One region of the Glutamicibacter sp. FR1 genome, then DNA from elsewhere that is predicted to be linked to it. Evidence: riboswitches for the same ligand, from Rfam matches in the RefSeq annotation. Region 1 holds a riboswitch; each other region holds the start of a gene.
What was found. Region 1 has a riboswitch for S-adenosylmethionine ahead of ACLQ8T_RS01330 (acyl-CoA dehydrogenase family protein). Riboswitches for the same ligand answer to the same signal wherever they lie in the genome.

Region 1 (6,426 bases):
CATCTTCGAGGAGCTCAAAGGCGGCGGCAACGACCGAGCCTGGAGTCGGCAGCGTCCACGGGGCAACGATGCCGCTCACCGTGACGAATTGCCAGACAGCCACGGTGGCCAGAGGCAGGATCAGCGCAAGCAACCATTTAGGTGCGCGCAGGATCGTTGCGGCGATGTCTGCCTTGTGCTTGGCAGGTGTCGGATTTTCGCGGGTATCAGCCGCGTTTGCGGTGCTCATCGCTGTTTACTCTCCGGAGATCTTCGTTGCATCTGCCTTGAGGGCAAACTGGTCGTCAACGAGGGTTGCTAGTGCTTCATCTACGGATTCCTGCTTGGAAACATCGCCGCTGGCGACCAGGGTGGGGCCAATGTTGCTCAGCACTCCGGTGAATTTGGCGTCGGGAACCGCTGGAACGTCCAGATTGGAGCGTTCCTCGATCACGGTCTTGGCAACTTCTGGTTCGAGCCCTGCAACGTCGGCAAGGATCTCAGCGGTTTCCCCAGGGTTTTCGGCCGCCCAATCGCGAGCCTTCTCATAGGCGTCGACCACGAGCTGGGCCAGTTCGGGGCTCTGCTCGATGAAGTCTTCGCGAGCGTTCAGCGCACCGTAGGTGTTGAAGTCCAGATTCCGGTAAACCAGCTGCGCGCCGTCTTCTTCGGCGGCTGCCATGATTGGATCCAGTCCGCTCCAGGCATCGACCGAACCGTTGACCAGTGCGGTGCGGCCATCGGCATGCTGCAGGTTCTGCAGCTTGATGTCATCTTCGCTCAGTCCCGCGGTGTCCAGAGCCTGGAGCAGGAAGAAGTATGGATCGGTGCCCTTGGTGGCCGCCACGGTCTTCCCTGCCAGGTCTTCAACGGATTCGATCTTTGAATCCTTGTCCACTACCAGGGCTGCCCATTCCGGCTGGGAGTACAGGGCGACGGTCTTGATTGGTGCACCGTTGGAACGGTTCAGCAACGCTGCTGAACCGGCGGTGGAACCGACGTCAATCGCACCGGCGCGAAGCGCCTCATTGGCCTTGTTGGAACCTGCGGACTGGATCCACTCGACGTCAACGCCCTGTTCCTTGGCGGCCGCATCCAGCCACCCCTTTTCCTTGAGCACCAGGCTCAGCGGGTTGTACGTGGCAAAGTCGATGGACAAGGTCTGATCACCGGAGTCGGCAGTAGCGTTTTCGCCAGCGCAGCCGGTCAGGGCAACTGCGCCCATGAGCAAAGCGGCGGCGGACAGAGCGGTGCGGCGGGAGAAGCGGTTCAAGAGCATGGAGAATCCTAGAATTATGCGTGCAAGCGGATGGATGATAGGGCAAAGAGTAAGGATCGCCGTGGATCCAATGCGTTCCCTGGACTAATGGTTGGTTGGATCGACGCCGAGCAGGCGCAGCAGGTGCAGGCGATCGGCAACGAACTTCTCGTCCGTGTGCCGGCGTGGTTGCCCGGCGGAGATCGCTAGGTCTTCGATGACACCAGCCGCGCCGTTCCCGGTGCTGCGTCCCAAGACGATAACGCGGTCAGCCAAGGTCAAAGCCTCGTCCACGTCATGGGTCACCATGAGTACCGTGGTGGGGAATGATGCGTGAATTGAGAGCAGCAAATCCTGCATCTTCAGGCGGGTCAGGGCATCGAGTGCGCCGAAGGGCTCATCGAGAAGCAATACGCCCGGGCGGCGGGCCAGCGCGCGAGCCAGCGAAACACGCTGGGCCATGCCGCCGGAAATCTCCCGCGGGCGCAGGCTGGCTGCATGGCTCAGCCCGGTCAGCTCGATCAGCTCATCAATCAGCGCGTCGCCAGAGGCCTTTTCGGTTCCTGGAGCCAGACCCAGCGCAATGTTCTCGCGCACCGATCGCCACGGAAGCAGCCGTGGTTCCTGGAAAGCAACGGCACATAGCTCGTTGATGCCGTTGACCTCGTGGGTGCCTGTGCGGATGTCACCGGTGGAGGGGTGGTCCAACCCGGAGACCGAACGCAGCAGCGTGGATTTTCCGCAGCCGCTGGCGCCCAGGATCGCGACGACTTGGCCGGCTGGAATGTGCAAGTTGATGTCGGCCAGCACGGTACGGCTTTCCTTCTTTGTGGTGAAGGTCCGCGACACGTTGCTGAATTGGACGTCCAGTGCGGTTGAGGTGGTTGAAGTTGCCTCGGGCGCTGCAATGGTAAGAGCCATATCAATCTCCATCGGTCCTGGCGGTAGCACCGGCCTGCGGAGGTGGAGCTCCGAAGGTGGTTGCTGCGGCGTCAAAGAGCCAGATCTCTCGGCCGCTCGGGATGGTTACCCCTCTATTACAGCGAGTTGAACGATTTGGACGCAAATCTTGCGTAACATGAAAAAATCTTCGATACGTGCGTCACATTGCCCAGAAATTTCGTTATTTATTTTACCTAGGGCCGGTTTGATCGACAGCAGGCCTATCCTTGCAACTCATCTTCGATGGGACGGGGATTAGGCTGTGGGATTTGAGCATAGGCCCTTCCAAATCTGAGGCGAAATATGACTTCGCGGCTTGGAAGCGCCGGATTATTACCGTTACAAATGAATCACGACCCATCCAGAGCGGCTGAGAGATCTGGCTCCACGACGCCGCAGCAACCACCCGAAGAGCGGGACGGTGCTACTGCCAGGACCGATGGAAAGAATTGAGAACCCTGATGCCTATTGGCGAATCACCGAATGCCCCAGGGCTGGACTTCAACCAGCTCAGCGATCCTTCGCAAGCCAGCGCTCTGGAACTGGACGAGTTCGAGGAGCAGCTGCCCACGCGGCAGCTGCTGAAGATCACTCCCGGTCCCGGCGCGGATGAGCAGTACGACCGGCTGGCCGAAATCTTCCGCCCGGTCTTCGCCCAGATCGCCGCGACCGCCAAGGACCGCGACCTGAACCGCGTGCTTCCCTTCGAGCAGGTAGGCCTACTGAACCGCGAGCGCTTCGGCGCGCTGCGCCTTCCCGTGGCCGACGGCGGCTACGGTGCGCGGCTGGTGGATGTCTTCCGCCTGCTCATCGAGCTCTCCGAGGCCGACTCCCATGTAGGCCAGCTGTGGCGCGCGCATATCGCTTTTGTCGAGAATGTGCTGGCACTGGAAGACGAGGCGCTGCGCAAGAAGTGGGTGGCCCGCATCGCGGCCGGGCAGATTGTCGGCAACGCCTACACCGAGCGCGGCGGCAACGCCCTGGGCACCTTGAATACGAAGGCCAGCTTCGTGGACGGGCGCTGGGTAGTCGACGGCGAGAAGTACTACTGCACCGGCACCATCTTTGCCGACTGGACCACTGTTGCGGTGGCCCACCCTGAGCTTGCCGGACGCCAGATCGCGGTGGTGTCCACCCAGCGCAGCGGCGTCAAGATCCTCGATGACTGGGACGGATTCGGCCAGGGACTGACCGGAACCGGTACCACCGAATTCCATCAGGTCCCGGTGGACTGCTTCATGCCGCAGCAGCGCAATGACTCCGAAGCGGCGATCTTCCAGCTGGTGCTCATGTCCGTGCAGGCAGGCATCGCCCGCGCCGCGCTGAACGACCTGCGCAGCGCGGTGCAGGCACGCACCCGCATCTTCACCACCGGAACCGGGGTGCCGGTATACCAGGAACCCCAGGTCCTGCAGCTGGTGGGGGAGGTGTCCGCGGAATCCTCCGCCGCCGACTCGGTGGTGATCGGCGCGGTGCTTGAAGTCGAGGCGGCCCTGGGCGATCCGGGACTGAACGACGAGGAACGCTACGCGGTCTGCGAGCTGGCAGCCAACCGTGCGCAAACCGTGGTGCAGCCGCTGGCCATCGGCGTAACGAGCAAGCTCTTCGACGGGCTGGGGGCCTCGTCCACCAGGAGCGGCTGCAACCTTGACCGGCACTGGCGCAATGCGCGCACCATCGCCACGCACAACCCGGCGATCTACAAGGCGCGCATCGTCGGGGACTACGAGATCAACGGCGTCCAGCCGCAGCGGCTGTCCGTCACCGGCGAAGATTCGACCCAGCGGGCCTGAGAGCCCGCGTCGCAAACCAGGAACTTTCCATGAATATCGACCTAATGGGGGCAAAGGCATGAGCGAGAACAGGCGCGAGATCCTATTCAACGCATTCGACATGAACTGCGTGGTGCACCAGTCGCCAGGCCTGTGGCGCCACCCGGAGGACAAGGCCTCGACCTACAACACCCTGGGCTACTGGACGCATATGGCCAAGGTGCTGGAGAAGGGCAAGTTCGACGGCCTGTTCCTCGCCGATGTGCTGGGCACCTACGACGTGTACAAGGGCAACAACATCACCCCGCTGACCTCCGGCGCCCAGGCGCCGGTCAACGACCCGATGATGCTGGTCTCGGCCATGGCCGCCGTGACCGAGAACCTCGGCTTCGGCGTCACCGCGGGTACCGCCTATGAGCACCCCTACGCCTTCGCCCGCCGCCTGGCCACCCTGGACCACCTGACCAACGGCCGCGTCGGCTGGAACGTGGTCACCGGGTACCTGCCATCGGCTGCTCGCAATATGGGCCAGGGAGATCAGATGGAGCACGACGAGCGCTACAACCACGCAGATGAGTACCTCGAAGTGGTCTACAAGCTGCTCGAAGGCTCGTGGGAAGACGACGCGGTGCAGAACAACAAGGAAACCGGCATCTACACCGATCCGTCCAAGGTGCACCCGATTGAGCACGAAGGCAAGTACTTCAAGGTCCCGGGCATCGCGATCACCGAGCCGTCGAAGCAGCGCACCCCGGTGATCTACCAGGCGGGTGCCTCCAAGCGCGGCACCGAATTCGCCGCGTCGAACGCCGAAGCCATCTTCGTCACCTGCCCAACCCGCGAACTGCTCAAGGAAGCTGTCACCAAGATCCGCGACGCTGCCCAAGCGGCTGGCCGCGGCCGCTACGACGTCAAGGTCTTCGCCATGCAGACCATCATCACCGCCGAAACCTCGGAACTGGCCCAGGCGAAGTTCGAGGACTACCGCTCCTACGTGGATACCGAGGGCTCGCTGGCGCTGCTGTCGGGCTGGACCGGCATCGACATGTCCGTGTACGGACCGGACGATGTCATTGGCGATGACGTGAAGTCCAACGCCATCCAGTCCTCGGTGGAAACCTTCAAGAAGGCCAGCGGCGATACCGGAAAGCCATGGACCATCCGCCAGCTGGCCGAATGGATCGGCGTAGGCGGCTTCGGCCCGGTTTCCGTCGGTTCGGGTGCCGAGGTTGCCGAGAAGCTCATCGACTGGGTGGAATACACCGACGTGGACGGCTTCAACCTCGCCTACGCTGTCACTCCTGGCACCTTCGAGGACATCGTCGAGTACGTGGTGCCTGAGCTGCAGGCCCGTGGCGTCTACAAGACCGAGTACACCGAGGGCACGTTGCGCAACAAGCTGTTCGGCGCCGGCGACCGGGTGAAGGACACCCACCGTGCAGCCCAGTTCAAGATCGCCAACCGGATGGCCGCGCAGGCCTGAGCATCAGGCTAGATAGCGCAATCGGCGGCCTGCGGCAACTTCGCAAGAATGTTGCCGCAGGCCGCCGTTTTCACTGCGTGCCTACTTGATCGGCTCCAGCACCATGGCCGAACCGCCGCCGCGCCTGGTGGGCTCGGCCGCTGCCGTGAGCGTGCCATCGGCCGCGATCTCCACCGCTTCGACGGCGCCGATTTCAGCCTGCGGGGTGAAGGAATCGCCAGCTGGCGTGAGCTTGTGGCCGAAGGCCTCAAGCGCAGGACCATAGGCTTCGATGAACTCGGGTTCGGCGGTGACCGCGGCAGTATTGCGCTGCGAAGCCCGCGGCGCGGCGATGGCTTCGCTGATGCTCATGCCCAAGTCGATGCGGTTCACCAGGGTCTGCAGCACCGTGGTGATGATGGTTGAACCGCCCGGGGAACCGATGGCCAGCACCGGTTCGCCGTCCTGCAGGACAATGGTGGGCGCCATCGATGAGCGCGGGCGCTTGCCCGGCTCAATGCGGTTCGGATCCTGCGGATCGTAGACCGTGGAGAAATCGGTCAGCTCGTTGTTCAGCAGGAATCCGCGGCCCGGAACCACCATGCCCGAGCCTCCGGTCTGCTCGATGGTCAACGTGTAGGAAACGACGTTGCCCCAGCGATCCACCACCGACAGGTGGGTGGTGGAGATGTTTTCCGTGTCCCGCTCTTCAACCGGCTCGCTGGTGGCAGCCGGGCACTGGCCATCATAGTTCTCGATATCGCCCGGAGCGACCGGCTTGGCCGCGGCCTGGTCCGGGTCGATGACGCACGCCCGCTCCGCACCGAACAACTTGTCGGTCAGGGTGCGGGTCGGGACGTTGGCGAAAGCCGGGTCGCCGACGAATTTGCCGCGATCAGCGTAGGCAAGAGCAGTTGCCTCGAAATAATGGTGCAACGCATCGGCTTCGTCCATGGCCGCCACGTCGAACTGGCCCAGGACGTTCAGCGATTCGCCGATGGTGGTTCCTCCGC
Region 2 (6,426 bases), 420 kb from region 1:
CCACATCGCGGCGGAACGGGGCCATGCCGCAGTTGGTGCTGGCAATCAGCTTGTCCGCATCGACATATTCGAGAGCTTTGCGCAGGGTCTGCGCCACTTCCTCGGGAGTTTCCACAGCGTCATTGGCCACGTCGATGGCTCCAAGCATCACTCGCTTGCCGCGCACCATTTCGACGACCTCCAGCGGGACATTCGAGTGGTGGGATTCCAGCGAAACGGTATCGATGGAGGAAGCCTGCAACAGCGGGAAGGACTTCTCGTAGTGGCGCCACTGGGCACCGAGAGTCGCTTTCCAGTCATTATTCGCCTTGATGCCGTAGCCAAAGCAGATGTGGACCACGGTCTCGGCTTTGAGCCCCTCGCAGGCGCGCTCCAGGGAAGCGATGCCCCAGTCGGCCACCTCATCAAAAAAGACGTTGAAGGCAGGCTCGTCGAACTGGATGATATCCACTCCGGCGGCCTCGAGCTCGCGGGCTTCCTGGTTCAGGATGGTCGCGAATTCCCACGCCAGCTTTTCCCGGCTGCGGTAGTGAGCATCGTACAAGGTGTCCACCATGGTCATCGGGCCAGGTAACGTCCACTTGATCTGCTTGTCGGTGCAGGAACGCAGGAACTTTGCGTCCTGAACGAATACCGGCTTTTCACGTTCAACGGCACCGACGACGGTAGGCACGCTCGCGTCGTAACGGTTGCGGATGCGCACCGTCTCACGCTTTTCAAAATCAACACCGCTCAGGTGCTCAATGAACGTGGTGACAAAATGCTGGCGCGACTGCTCGCCATCGGCAATGATGTCGATGCCGCGCTGGGCCTGTTCGAGGACCGCAGCGCGCATGGCGTCTTGCTTGCCTTCGCGCAATTGCTCGCCTTCAAGCTTCCAAGGGGACCAAAGCTTTTCAGGTTCGGCAAGCCATGAAGGCTTGGGCAGGCTACCGACAATCGACGTGGGGATAAGCGGGGAAGTCATGAGTTATCTTTCGGAATCTTAGGCGACGGGTGCCGGGCAGGAAGCGGACCACTGATCGAGCAGTTGGCGATTCGGGATGATGAAATGCTCTTCGGTGAACTTGCCTTGGATCTTGCCCAACTGAGTTCGTTCTTCGCGGTCATAAAAGACGCGAGTGGGGGAGAAATCTTCGGCGCCAAGGCTCGGGTGGTACACAGCCGGTGCCGCCGAATTGGCGTTGTAGATCTCCGGGCGGTAGATCTTCTGGAACGTCTCCATGGTGCTGATCAGGCTGATCAACTGCAGATTCGTGTAATCGTTGAGCAGGTCGCCGCGGAAGTAGAAAGCCAGCGGGGCAACAGCGCCTGGTGGCATGAAGTAGCGCACGCTCAAACCCATTTTTCCGAAGTACGCGTCGGTCAAGGAATTTTCATCCTGCTGGTATTCCAAACCAAGCACTGGATGGCTGTTGCCGGTGCGGAAATAGGTCTTGGAAGTCGAGACGCTGATGCAGACCACCGGCAGCTGGGCAAAACGCTCACGGTACGCCTGTGAGTTCAAGAAATGCTGGAAGAGCTGCCCATGGAGATCGCCAAAATCCTCCGGAAGCACCGGGGCTCCGCTGTCATTACACGATGCTGGGAGCACCACGCTGAAGTCGTAATCGCGGACATAGGAAGAAAAATTATTGCCGACCATGCCCTGGGACCGGGTACCCGTGAGTTTATCCACGATCGTGGTTTCAAGCACTTCTAAAAGAGGAAATTCCTGATCGGTATTATTGGCAGAAAAATGTACATTTGCGGAAATGATTTCCAATTCCAGTGTATAGCGGTCACCTTGGGGATTGTCCCAGTGAGCCAGGGAATTGAAACGGCGGTTGATCATCGTCAGGGCATTGCGAAGGTTCTCTTCGCGACGCTCTCCGCGCGCCAAATTGGCGAAGTTTGTCGTGGTTCGAGAATTCGCAGAAGGGGAGTAATTCTCGTCGAATCTTGTGGTGCTAATGCTGAAATTTAATGCGTCTGCCATGATGGCCAATCTGTATTTGGGAGGCCTGGACAGGCCGAGGGGAAGTCGTTGCGTCAATCATGCAGGGTGATTCTTGATATCAGGTAACTCGATATAACTATGGATTCATATAGACTCAAACTATGGTTCAGGTTTCGAATGGATTGACGCTCCAGCAGCTGCGCTACTTTGTGGCGGTCGCCTCCGAGGGGTCGATCTCGGCTGCCGCCGACCTCATCTACGTCGCGCAGCCCAGCATGTCGGCGGCGATGAAGGAACTCGAATCCCGGGTGGGACGCACCTTGCTGATGCGCTCGGCCAGGGGAGTGACGCTCACTGCTGAAGGCGCAGAATTCCTCGGCTACGCCCGGCAGGTGCTCGAGCAGGTGGAGCTTCTTGAGCACCGCTACCTCGGCCGCCCCGCCGCGCGGCGGCTGCTGGGCGTCTCCACCCAGCACTACTCCTTTGCGGTGGATGCCTTTGTCCGGATGGTCCAGGCCAGCGGGGCCGAGGAGTACCAGTTTTCGCTCCGCGAGACGCGCACCGAGGAAATTATCGAGGACGTGCGAACCCTGCGCAGCGATATCGGGATCCTCTACCGCAACGACTTCAACCGGAAAGTCATCGACAAGCTGCTGCGCGAATCCCGCCTGGTGTTCCACCCGCTGTTCCTCGCCGACCCGCACATCTTCGTATCGCGCAGCAACCCGCTGGCCACCCGTGACCAGGTCACCCTCGAAGACCTCGAAAACCTGCCTCGGCTGACCTTCGATCAAGGCGCGAACAACTCGTTCTACTTCGCCGAGGAAGTGCTCTCCACACGCTCCAGCCAGCGGGAAATCCAAGTCTCGGACCGTGCGACCATCTTCAACCTGATGATCGGCCTGGGCGGGTACACGATCTCCACCGGCATCATCAGCGACGAGCTGGATCCATCCATCGTTGCCATCCCGCTGGACATCGATGAGCGCATCGAGATCGGCTGGATCGATCATGCCGCGATCCCGCTCACCGACCAGGCTCAGCGCTACCTGCAAGAAGTCCGCGCAGTGGTGGCCAGCTTCGGGGTGGAAGTGCTCGGCTGAGCCGCCAACAGCGTAACTCTCGGTCATCGAGTGCCGCTCCATCGTCATAAACTTCCAGAAAAACCTTGAAAGTCTCGGGGTTTTTCTCATTTTGGTGCGTCATAAAGTGGCGCCAGCCACCGCGTCATCATGACAAGTGCACGACATATGAAGCTTGGCGGCCTTGTATGAAGCCGGCCGCCCGATAGCGCTTGCACCCCTCGCAGCCCATGGCCAACCATGGAAGAACAACAAACCATCAAGAGCGACTAAGAGATCTGGCTCGTTGACGTCGCAGCAACCATCGGGAAACCGAAAGGTGCTAATGCCAGGAACGATGGAGCAGTTCCGAACGCGTTTTCGCGCTGTGCTTCGTGCCGCCGCACGATGCCAATCGGTGCACTCCCTCGCAGAGAATCGAGGAGGAGCTATGAGCCAAGGAACCGACGCGGTCCACGCAGGATACCGCCCGAGCGGAGACTTCCGCCCAATGCTGCCGCCACTGCACAATTCCGCAGCCTACCAATTCCAGTCGCATGCCGAAGCGATCGAGAAGTTCGCGCTGCGCCAGGCCGGCTTCACCTACTCGCGCACCGGCAATCCCACCGTCTCGATCCTTGAACAGCGTGTGGCAGCACTGGAAGGCGGGGCCCAGGCGGTAGCCACCGCCACCGGCCAGTCCGCCGTCGCCCTGTCCCTGCTGGCCCTGACCCAGGGGCCCAAGCACATCGTGGCCTCCTCCTCGCTCTACGGCGGCACCGTGGACCTGTTCACCGACACCTTCGCCGACTTCGGGATCCGCGTCAGCTTTGTCGACCAGGCTGATCCTGCCGCCTGGGAAGCTGCCATCGAGTCGGACACCCGGGCGTTCTTCTTCGAATCCGTTTCCAATCCGCTGTGCACCGTGGCCGATATCCCGGCCATTGCGGCCATCGCGCACGAGCGCAACATCCCGGTGGTGGTGGACAACACCCTGGCCACCCCGCTGAATGTGCGCCCGCTGGAACTCGGCGCGGACATCGTGGTGCACTCGGCCACCAAGGGGCTGGCCGGGCACGGCTCGGTGCTTGGCGGGGTAGTGGTGGATTCGGGAACCTTCGACTTCTCCGATTCCTCTCGCTGGCCGCAGATTGCCGCCCCGCGCGAGCGGCTGAATGGCACTTCGCTGCTTGAACGCCACGGGCCGGCGGCCTATGCGATGCTGGTTCGTTCCAAGTTCCTGCACGATCTGGGCCCGACCCTCGCACCGGCCAGCGCCCAGGGCATCCTTGCAGGCATCGAGACCCTGCCGGTGCGCGCGGCCCACGTGCAGCGCAGCGTCGCCAGGCTGATCGATGCGCTGGCCGAGTATCCGGGCATTGCCGCCATCCACCACCCCGCGCTGCCCGAGCACTCCAGTCACGAGCTGGCCCGGACGCTGGCGCCGAAGGGCACCGGCTGCGTGCTGGCCATCGAGCTGGCCCACCCATCCCTGGTTTCCCCGGTGATCGACGGGCTCAAGCTGATTTCCCTGGCCGCGAATGTGGGGGACACCCGCACCATGGTCTCCCACCCGGCGACCATGACGCACTGCCGGCTCTCGGAGCAGCAACTGGCCGCCGCGGGCCTGAACACCTCCACCCTGCGCCTGTCGGTCGGGCTGGAAGACCCCGCCGACCTGCTCGCAGACATCACCCAGTCGCTGGATCTCGCGCTGGCCGCGACCACCGCCGACACCAAGGAAGTGAGCTTCGCATGAGCGGCTTCAACACCCTCGCTGTGCACGCCGGCCAGCACAAGGATCCGCACACCGGAGCGGTCGTCCCGCCGATCTACCAGACCAGCACCTTCATCCAAGACGGTATTAACGTGCTGCGTTCCGGGCACGAATACTCCCGCGGCTCCAACCCGACCCGCAACGGCTTCGAATCCCAGCTCTCCGCGCTGGAAGGCGGCGCCGCTGGATTCGCCTTCGCCTCGGGCATCGCGGCCGAAGATGCGTTGCTGCGCGCGGTGCTTGAGCCCGGCGACCACATCATCCTCGGTGCCGACGGCTACGGCGGCACCAACCGGCTGATCTCCAAGCTGCACGGCAAATGGGGGATCAGCTCCTCGGCGGTGGACATCACCAACCTGGATGCGGTGCGCGCCGCGCTGCGCCCGAACACCGCGCTGCTCTGGGTGGAGACCCCGTCCAACCCGCTGCTGGGCATCGCCGACCTGGCCGGCTGGGCCGCCATCGCCGCCGAGCACGGCGCCCTGCTGGTGGTGGACAACACCTTCGCCACCCCGTACCTGCAGCGGCCGCTGGACTTCGGAGCGCACGCGGTGGTGCACTCGACCACCAAGTACATTGGGGGGCACTCCGACGTTCTCGGCGGCGCGGTCATCGTGGCCGACCACCTGCACCGTGGCCAAGCGCTGGCCGAAGCCGTCGGCTACCAGCAGTTCGCCGGGGGAGCGGTCTCCGGTCCGCAGGACTCCTACCTGGCCGCCCGCGGGCTGAAGACCCTGGGCCTGCGCATGGAACGCCACTGCGCCACCGCATCCACCCTGGCCCGCTGGCTCGATGACCGCACCGAGGTTGCCCGCGTCTACTATCCCGGGCTGGAAAGCCATCCGGGCCACGAGCTGGCCGCCCGCCAGCAGCGCGGTTTCGGCGGCATCCTCTCGCTGCAGCTGGCCGACGAGGCCGCGGCCCGCGCCTTCGCCGAGTCCATGGAATACTTCCAGCTCTCGGTGTCCCTGGGCGGGGTGGAATCCCTGGTCTGCTATCCGCGCGAAATGACCCACGCTTCGCTGATCGGCACCCCGCTGGAGATCCCGGCCAACTTGGTCCGCCTCTCGGTAGGCATCGAGGAGCCCGAGGACCTGATTGCCGATCTGGAACGCGGGCTGGCCGCAGCCGCGAAGGCTTCCGAGGCCGACAGCATCCAGCACCGCAGCCTGGCTACCGCCTGACCTGCCGTCGCAGCACGCGGGCCTTCCACACAGGAAGGCCCGCGCGGGCGTTTAACGTCGGTGTCACTCAGCGATTCGCACCTGCGGCGTACGTCAGGCAGGGAATACTGGGTTCTGGAAGTGAAGATCTCCGGTCACCGTGATCGGTGGTCCAGAATGAAGACTGCATCCCGGGGAGCCAAACGTGTCGCAAATTCCAATGAAAGCATTCGGCATCGTGGGCGTAGTGGCCATGCTTGGTTTGAACATCTCGGTGCTGGCCTTCTTTGTTCTGTGGAAGATTGCCGACAGCACCGCAATCGGCCACATGGAATCGGAATCCAGTGTGGACCCGGGCCAGATGCTTCCGAATTCCGAAATGATGTGGTTGGCAGCGCACGGTTCCGTGCTGATGCTAGTGGCGTTGGACGTGCTTATTGTTGCAGGGCTGGTCAAGATGGCAGGTGCCCCGCAGCGTGCCGCCAG
Region 3 (6,426 bases), 310 kb from region 1:
TTCACTGAAAGAGAACGCTATTTGATCTCGGAGGAATGCTATGGGATTGGACTTCACAGCGGTTGATTTTGAGACCGCAAACGGCAAACGCGCTTCGGTTTGCTCCGTTGGCATGACAAAAGTTCGAAACGGCAAAATCGTCGACCACGCTTCTTGGCTAATCAAACCTCCTAACGGGTTCACCACCTTTGCAGAGAGAAACATAGCGATTCATAACATCACAGAAGCTGATGTAGCCAACGCGCCCTCGTGGGTCGAGTCGGCTGCTCGTATCCGTGATTTCATCGATAATGACATTGTTGTCGCCCACTACGCACCATTCGACAAGTCCGTCTGGCGGCAAGCTTCCGAATGGTCAGGCGTCGATTTTGGCGACTTCCTATGGATCTGTTCCCGTGATTTAGCCAAGGCACACCTAGGCCTTGAGGACTGCAGCCTGCCATCAGTGGCAGATTCGTTAGGAATCACTGGCCTGGATCATCACAATGCAGCATCCGATGCTGCTGTCTGCGCACAGATTGTCTTGGCGCTCGCTCAACGCGCAGGTGTGTCCTCATGGGTAGATCTAGACACGGTCACACCTCGGAAAACTGCTTTGTCCCCATCTGGCCGACCATACTCCTCAGAACCCTCGATCAAAAAAGGTGATCTGCCAGAACCCAATTTGGATGCAGATCCCACCAATGAACTATTTGGTCAGGGACTTACCATCACCGGAGGTTTCGAGTTACTTGGCAGGCGGGAAGCATTCCAACTGGCGGCGAGCTTCGGTGCAAACGTCCAATTGAGCACTACACGCAAAACAACGATTCTCGTGATTTGCGGTGAGAACCCTCACGCGCCTGGATTTAACCTTAGCAGGGGCACTACGAAGGCCCGAAAAGCCTACGAGTACATCACGGAACGAACACAGAAAATCCGAATCATGAGCGAGGCTGAGTTCTACATTGCCGTAGGGATGGCGCCACCTTCGATGCTGGAGGCTAACCGGATCGACGCTCAGATAACGCGGCCCTTGTCACCACATATTTCATCGTCAACCCAAGAGTCGATTGCAGTTCCAGCAAATAATGGAAACGGCATCGATGATCCAGCGTCTACTGCAACGACCGATCCAATAAATTCAGATGTCCCACGTCTAGCCCCTCAGAATTCCGGTGTCCCATCACGAACCCAACCCTTGGACAACTTCCAAAGTCCAGTCTCGACGCACCCCAGAATCAACTCAGCAAGCGAGACGCGAACGCCGAGTTCACCCCGACGCACAGTCAGTCGAGTTGCATTCGTCGCGATGGCGTGGATTCTCGCCATTGCTACGGTGTTCGCGCTACTTTGTACCGCAGCTGGTTACAGCTTCGACGCAGCCGCTGGGACAACATTTCTCGTCTCTTCGGTGATATTGGGAACAGGCTGTTTCTATGCATTCCGAGCTGCAAAAAGAAAATAGAATGCACGATTTGAATGTGGGGACTCGGCGCGCTCGGTTGATTGGCTGCTGCGGTTCAGGGGCATGCATCCATGATCTCAGGTTTCGCCTAGCCGCCGATCACGTGCAGGCTGAAGGCCGCTAGGAAGCCAGAGGTCACCAGCAATCCGGTGTAGTCGTGCTCCACCTTGTAGGCTTCGGGAACCATGGTGTCGGCGATCATCGTCAAGATGCCTCCGGCAGCGACGGCGGTGGCGAAGGCCAGCACCTCGCCGGGCATGGATTCCAGCAGCAGCGCCCCGAGGAAGGCCGCGATGCCGCAGGAGATGGCGATTGAGCCCCAGAGCAACGCGATCGAGGATCCCTTCTTTCCGGACGCTTTCATCTGGGCGGTGCTCGCCAGGCCCTCGGGGACATTGGAAATGAATATGGCGATCAGCATTGCCGGATTAATGCTTGCGCTGGCGACGACGGTCAGTCCCAGAGCCACGGATTCGGGAATGCCGTCGATGAGCGCACCGACAGCGAGCGCTGATCCTGATGATTCCTGCTCGCCTGCGCGCTGCGCCTGCCGCTTTCCGGTCCGCCAGGCCAGCAGCCGGTTCGCACCGAAGTACAAGGCAGCGCCCACGATCACTCCGCCCAGCGTCGCACCAAGGCCACCGGTGCCATAGGCTTCGAGCACCAGTTCGAAGGCCAGTGCGCTGATCAGGACCCCGGCGCCGAAAGCCATGATTGCGCTGACCCAGACCTTGGGGATCTTCAACCACCAGGCAGCACCGGACCCCAGCAGCAGGGCGGATCCGGCCACGGTGCCCCAAAGCAAAGCCTGCAACGAAGCGAACATGGCACCCACTATAGCCAGCAATGAGCTGGCTTAGTAGGTGCCATATGAGTTCTGACTGGGACTAGCCCTCGTTGGACATGTTGTTGAAGCGCGAGTAGTGGCCCTGGAACGCTACGGTGATGGTCTTGGTCGGACCTGCACGGTGCTTCGCGATGATCACGTCGGCCTCGCCCGGACGGTTTTCCTTGTCATACACGTCGTCGCGGTGCAGCAGGATGACCATGTCGGCGTCCTGCTCGATCGAGCCCGATTCACGCAGGTCCGAGACCATGGGACGCTTGTCGGTGCGCTGCTCGGATCCACGGTTCAGCTGCGACAGGGCAATCAGCGGCACGTCGAGCTCCTTGGCCAGCAGCTTGAGGTTACGCGAGAACTCCGAGACTTCCTGCTGGCGCGATTCCACGCGCTTGCCCGAGCTCATCAGCTGCAGGTAGTCGAGGATGATCATGCGCAGCTCGTTGCGCTGCTTCAACCGGCGGCACTTGGCGCGGATTTCCATCATGGACATGTTCGGCGAATCGTCGATGAACAGCGGGGCTTCGTTGAGCCGGCCCATGGTCGTGGCGATCTTGGTCCACTGCGCATCTTCCACCGAGCCCTTGCGCAGGTCCTGCAGCTGGATGGACGCTTCGGCCGAGAGCAGGCGCATCGCGATCTCGTTGCGGCCCATTTCCAGGGAGAAGAACACGGTGGCCATGTTGTGCTTGATGGCAGCCGAACGGGCGAAGTCCAGCGCGAAGGTCGACTTGCCGACGGCGGGACGGGCAGCGATGATGATCATCTGGCCGCCCTTCAGGCCCTGGGTCAGCTCATCGAATTCGTAGAAGCCGGTGGGCACGCCGGTGATGCCATCGCCAGCGTTGGCCGCGTTTTCGATCTCGTCGACGGTGTCTTCGATGATGTCCGAGAGGCGCACGTAGTCCTCGCTGCTGCGGTTCTCGGCAACCTTGTACACCTCGGCCTGGGCTTCGTTGACGATTGCGTCGACCTCGCCATCGGGCGAATAGCCCATCTGGACAATGCGCGTACCGGCGTCAACCAGCCGGCGCAGCACTGCGCGTTCACGCACGATTTCTGCGTAGTACCCGGCATTCGCCGCAGTGGGAACCTGCTGGATGAGGTTGTGCAGGTAGGCAGCGCCACCCACGCGCGAGATTTCGCCGCGCTTGGTCAGCAAGTCGGCTACGGTGACCGCATCGGCTGGCTCGCCGCGGCCGTAGAGGTCAACGATTGCCTCGTAGATGGATTCGTGGGAGGGACGGTAGAAGTCGGTGCCGCGGATGGATTCAACGACGTCGGCAATCGCATCCTTGGAAAGCATCATGCCGCCGAGCACCGACATTTCGGCCTCGATATCCTGTGGCGGCTTGCGCCCTGCGTCGGATTCCCGTCCTTCGTAAACCGGCTCAGCACTCATTGCAGACACTTCCATCCCCTATTGACCCGCTGGGAAAATTCTCCTTGCCCTCATGGCAACGCTTCATCATGTCAGTCGATACGGACATTTAGCTGTAAAGCGCCTGTGGATATTTCTCTCCCGAAGCCAACACTAGGGCTGTTATTAACAGGCGTAAACCTCATTATCCACAGAATATGTGGATAACACACCGCTACCTGTGGACTCACCTGTTCACAGTCTGGGGAGAACCCTGTGGATTACCCCGCTCTATACACCGGTAACATCAATTGACTAGTCTGTTTGTATTTTCACACTTGTGGAAAGAAAGTTAATTCATTGAAGGTCACGCCAACCACATCGAGGTTATCAACACCCACAATCGCCCAGTTTCCGGGGTTTTCGCTCCTTTGTTCACATTTCCCCACACTTCATCCACAGTTTTGTGGATAACATTGTGGATACTGTTAAATTTGCAAAACCCTTAGTCACCACGGATTAATGTTCGCTATCAAGGCTCCGAGCCCGAAGTAGTTCACAACCAACAAGAATTTCACCGCTCAGGGCCGTGGATAACTTGATGTCGCCGAGGTGGCGTTGCGTGAATTTGAAGCCGTAACTGGGCTCTTGGCCCACTGCCACCGATTTACCCCGGCAATCAGCTGCAGTGGAAGTGCAATTACACGTCGAACTTGCCCGCAGTGCATGGGCTGCATGTAGTCCAGGGTTGCTGCCGGGGTGCCCGGAGATCAACAGGCATCGCGCCTAATTTTCCGATTGGCACAGGGATCAAGTGATTCCGCAGGCCTCGAAATCAAAAAAGCTTCGGCCAGATCGATATGTTGATCTGGCCGAAGCTATGGAAGTTCAGAAGAGCTTAGACGAGCTCGGGGACCGGCAGTGAATGGAAGCGCGAATCGTGGAAGATCTGCGGCGAGTGCTTCGAGATGCGGTGCCCGTGGACTTCCATCAAGATCACCCAGTGATCCCCCGCTTCGACCTCGTTGTAAATCGAGGTTTCCAGCCACAGCGTGGAGTCGTTAATGAACAGTGCGCCCTGTTCCGAGGAATAGGTGTCGATCCCGCGGAATCGGTCGCCGTTCTTCGACGCGATCTGAGCACACACTCCTTCATTGCGTTCGCTGAGCACCGAAACGCCGATGCGGCCAGCGTTGCGCAGCTTTGGCCACGTATTCGAGGATTTCTGCACGGCGAACATCACCAGTGCTGGCTCGAGGGAAACACCCACGGTAAATGACGAAGCCACAATGCCGGTTTTCTCGCCATCCAGTTCTGCACAGAGGGCGGCTACGCCTGACGGATGCTGAGCGAAAACCTTGCGCAGGGTCAACGGGTCAAGTTCAAGATTCAATGACATGGCTCGATTCCTTCGGGTCTTGCCCACCGCGCAATAATCCGCACGCCGGAGCTTCTTGATTCTCGAAGCCGCCAGCGTTGGAGTTCCACGCCGTGTGCGGTACTTGTTCCAGCACGTTTTCGCGTGGAACCGAATCCTCACCTGGAGCACCCCACTACCGTTGAGAGGGTTGCCGATCAGCAAGCCAGGGCTTATAGCTGATGCTCTTGATTCTGCTTAAAACAATATGGGTGATTACGAAGCAGCGTCAAACATTTTGCTTCGCAAATCGCAATATTCAACGAAACGTTCGATCCAATGCCTTGAAATGAACCTTTTAGCAGTCTTTTATTCGCCAAATCCACCTTGCCCGAGACCTTCGACGCAACTTTCATTACGGACCTTCTCCGGTCACGTTGCAGCGGAAGACCCGGCTCTACCCGTGGAACCGGAGGCCTGTCGCGAATTCACTACCGCTCACCGCAATGAAACTTGGTTTCTCCGCATGACGCTGAGGTTCATGGTACTATCGATCATGGAGTGCATTGAGTCACACTCCCTCTTATTGTTCTCCGTAACCATCGCTGACGATTGAGGAATAGCCACACCATGGTAGAGATTCAGGCAAACCATTCAGAACTGACCCCGCTGCGTTTCCTTGAGCGCACAACCGAGGCCTATCCGAAGAAGACCGCCGTCATCCATGGAACTCGCAGCTACACCTACGCGGAACTCGAAGCACGCGTGCACCGCTTTGCCCAGGCGCTGAAGGCGCGCATTGAACCGGGCGACCGCGTGGCCGTGCTGGCACCGAATACTCCCGAAATGCTCATGGCGCATTACGCCGTGCCGCTGGCTGGCGGCGTCCTCATTGCCCTGAATACCCGCCTTTCGGCCCACGAGCTGCAGTACATCATTGATCATTCGGCTGCCAAGCTGATGCTTGCCGACACCGAGCTGCTGGAGCATACGAAGACCCTGCGCCGGGAGAACCCGACGCTGGAAGCGCTCATTGAAATCACCGATGACCAGTACTCCGGACCGCGTCCCGAAGTGCAAGTCGACGCCACCTTGGACGAGTTGCTGGCAGAAGCCTCGGATGAGAAGCTTCCCTATGCCATTGCCGACGAGCGGGCGCCGATCACTCTCAACTACACGTCAGGCACCACCGGCAAGCCGAAGGGCGTGCTCTACTCGCACCGCGGCAGCTACCTGAATTCCTTGGGCGAAGCTCACCACCAGGGCTTCACCGCCAAGACCCGCTACCTGTGGACCCTGCCGATGTTCCACTGCAACGGATGGTGCACCCCATGGGCCGTCACCGCAGCGGGCGGAACCCACCTGTGCCTGCGCGGCGTGCGCGAGAATGCGGTCTGGGACGCCATCGAGAATCTTGGGAC

Region 2: it holds a riboswitch for S-adenosylmethionine, as region 1 does, so the genes downstream of both, ACLQ8T_RS03270 (O-acetylhomoserine aminocarboxypropyltransferase/cysteine synthase family protein) here and ACLQ8T_RS01330 (acyl-CoA dehydrogenase family protein) in region 1, are expected to answer to the same signal.
Region 3: it holds a riboswitch for S-adenosylmethionine, as region 1 does, so the genes downstream of both, ACLQ8T_RS16150 (flavin reductase family protein) here and ACLQ8T_RS01330 (acyl-CoA dehydrogenase family protein) in region 1, are expected to answer to the same signal.

What each region holds. Positions count from the first base shown of each region.
Region 1 covers NZ_CP178602.1:256,092-262,517, forward strand. The annotation lists gene ACLQ8T_RS01315 (ABC transporter permease) at 1-229, opposite strand, end outside; gene ACLQ8T_RS01320 (aliphatic sulfonate ABC transporter substrate-binding protein) at 236-1,258, opposite strand; gene ACLQ8T_RS01325 (ABC transporter ATP-binding protein) at 1,343-2,158, opposite strand; SAM riboswitch class I at 2,164-2,266, opposite strand; SAM riboswitch class I at 2,534-2,625, shown strand; gene ACLQ8T_RS01330 (acyl-CoA dehydrogenase family protein) at 2,641-3,972, shown strand; gene ACLQ8T_RS01335 (LLM class flavin-dependent oxidoreductase) at 4,031-5,434, shown strand; gene ggt (gamma-glutamyltransferase) at 5,516-6,426, opposite strand, start outside.
Region 2 covers NZ_CP178602.1:671,209-677,634, forward strand. The annotation lists gene ACLQ8T_RS03255 (methionine synthase) at 1-967, opposite strand, end outside; gene ACLQ8T_RS03260 (DUF1852 domain-containing protein) at 986-1,978, opposite strand; gene ACLQ8T_RS03265 (LysR family transcriptional regulator) at 2,101-3,042, shown strand; SAM riboswitch class I at 3,275-3,365, shown strand; gene ACLQ8T_RS03270 (O-acetylhomoserine aminocarboxypropyltransferase/cysteine synthase family protein) at 3,452-4,759, shown strand; gene ACLQ8T_RS03275 (cystathionine gamma-synthase) at 4,756-5,961, shown strand; gene ACLQ8T_RS03280 (hypothetical protein) at 6,146-6,426, shown strand, end outside.
Region 3 covers NZ_CP178602.1:3,348,043-3,354,468, forward strand. The annotation lists gene ACLQ8T_RS16135 (exonuclease domain-containing protein) at 41-1,447, shown strand; gene ACLQ8T_RS16140 (ZIP family metal transporter) at 1,536-2,273, opposite strand; gene dnaB (replicative DNA helicase) at 2,335-3,690, opposite strand; gene ACLQ8T_RS16150 (flavin reductase family protein) at 4,547-5,047, opposite strand; SAM riboswitch class IV at 5,142-5,259, opposite strand; gene ACLQ8T_RS16155 (long-chain-fatty-acid--CoA ligase) at 5,636-6,426, shown strand, end outside.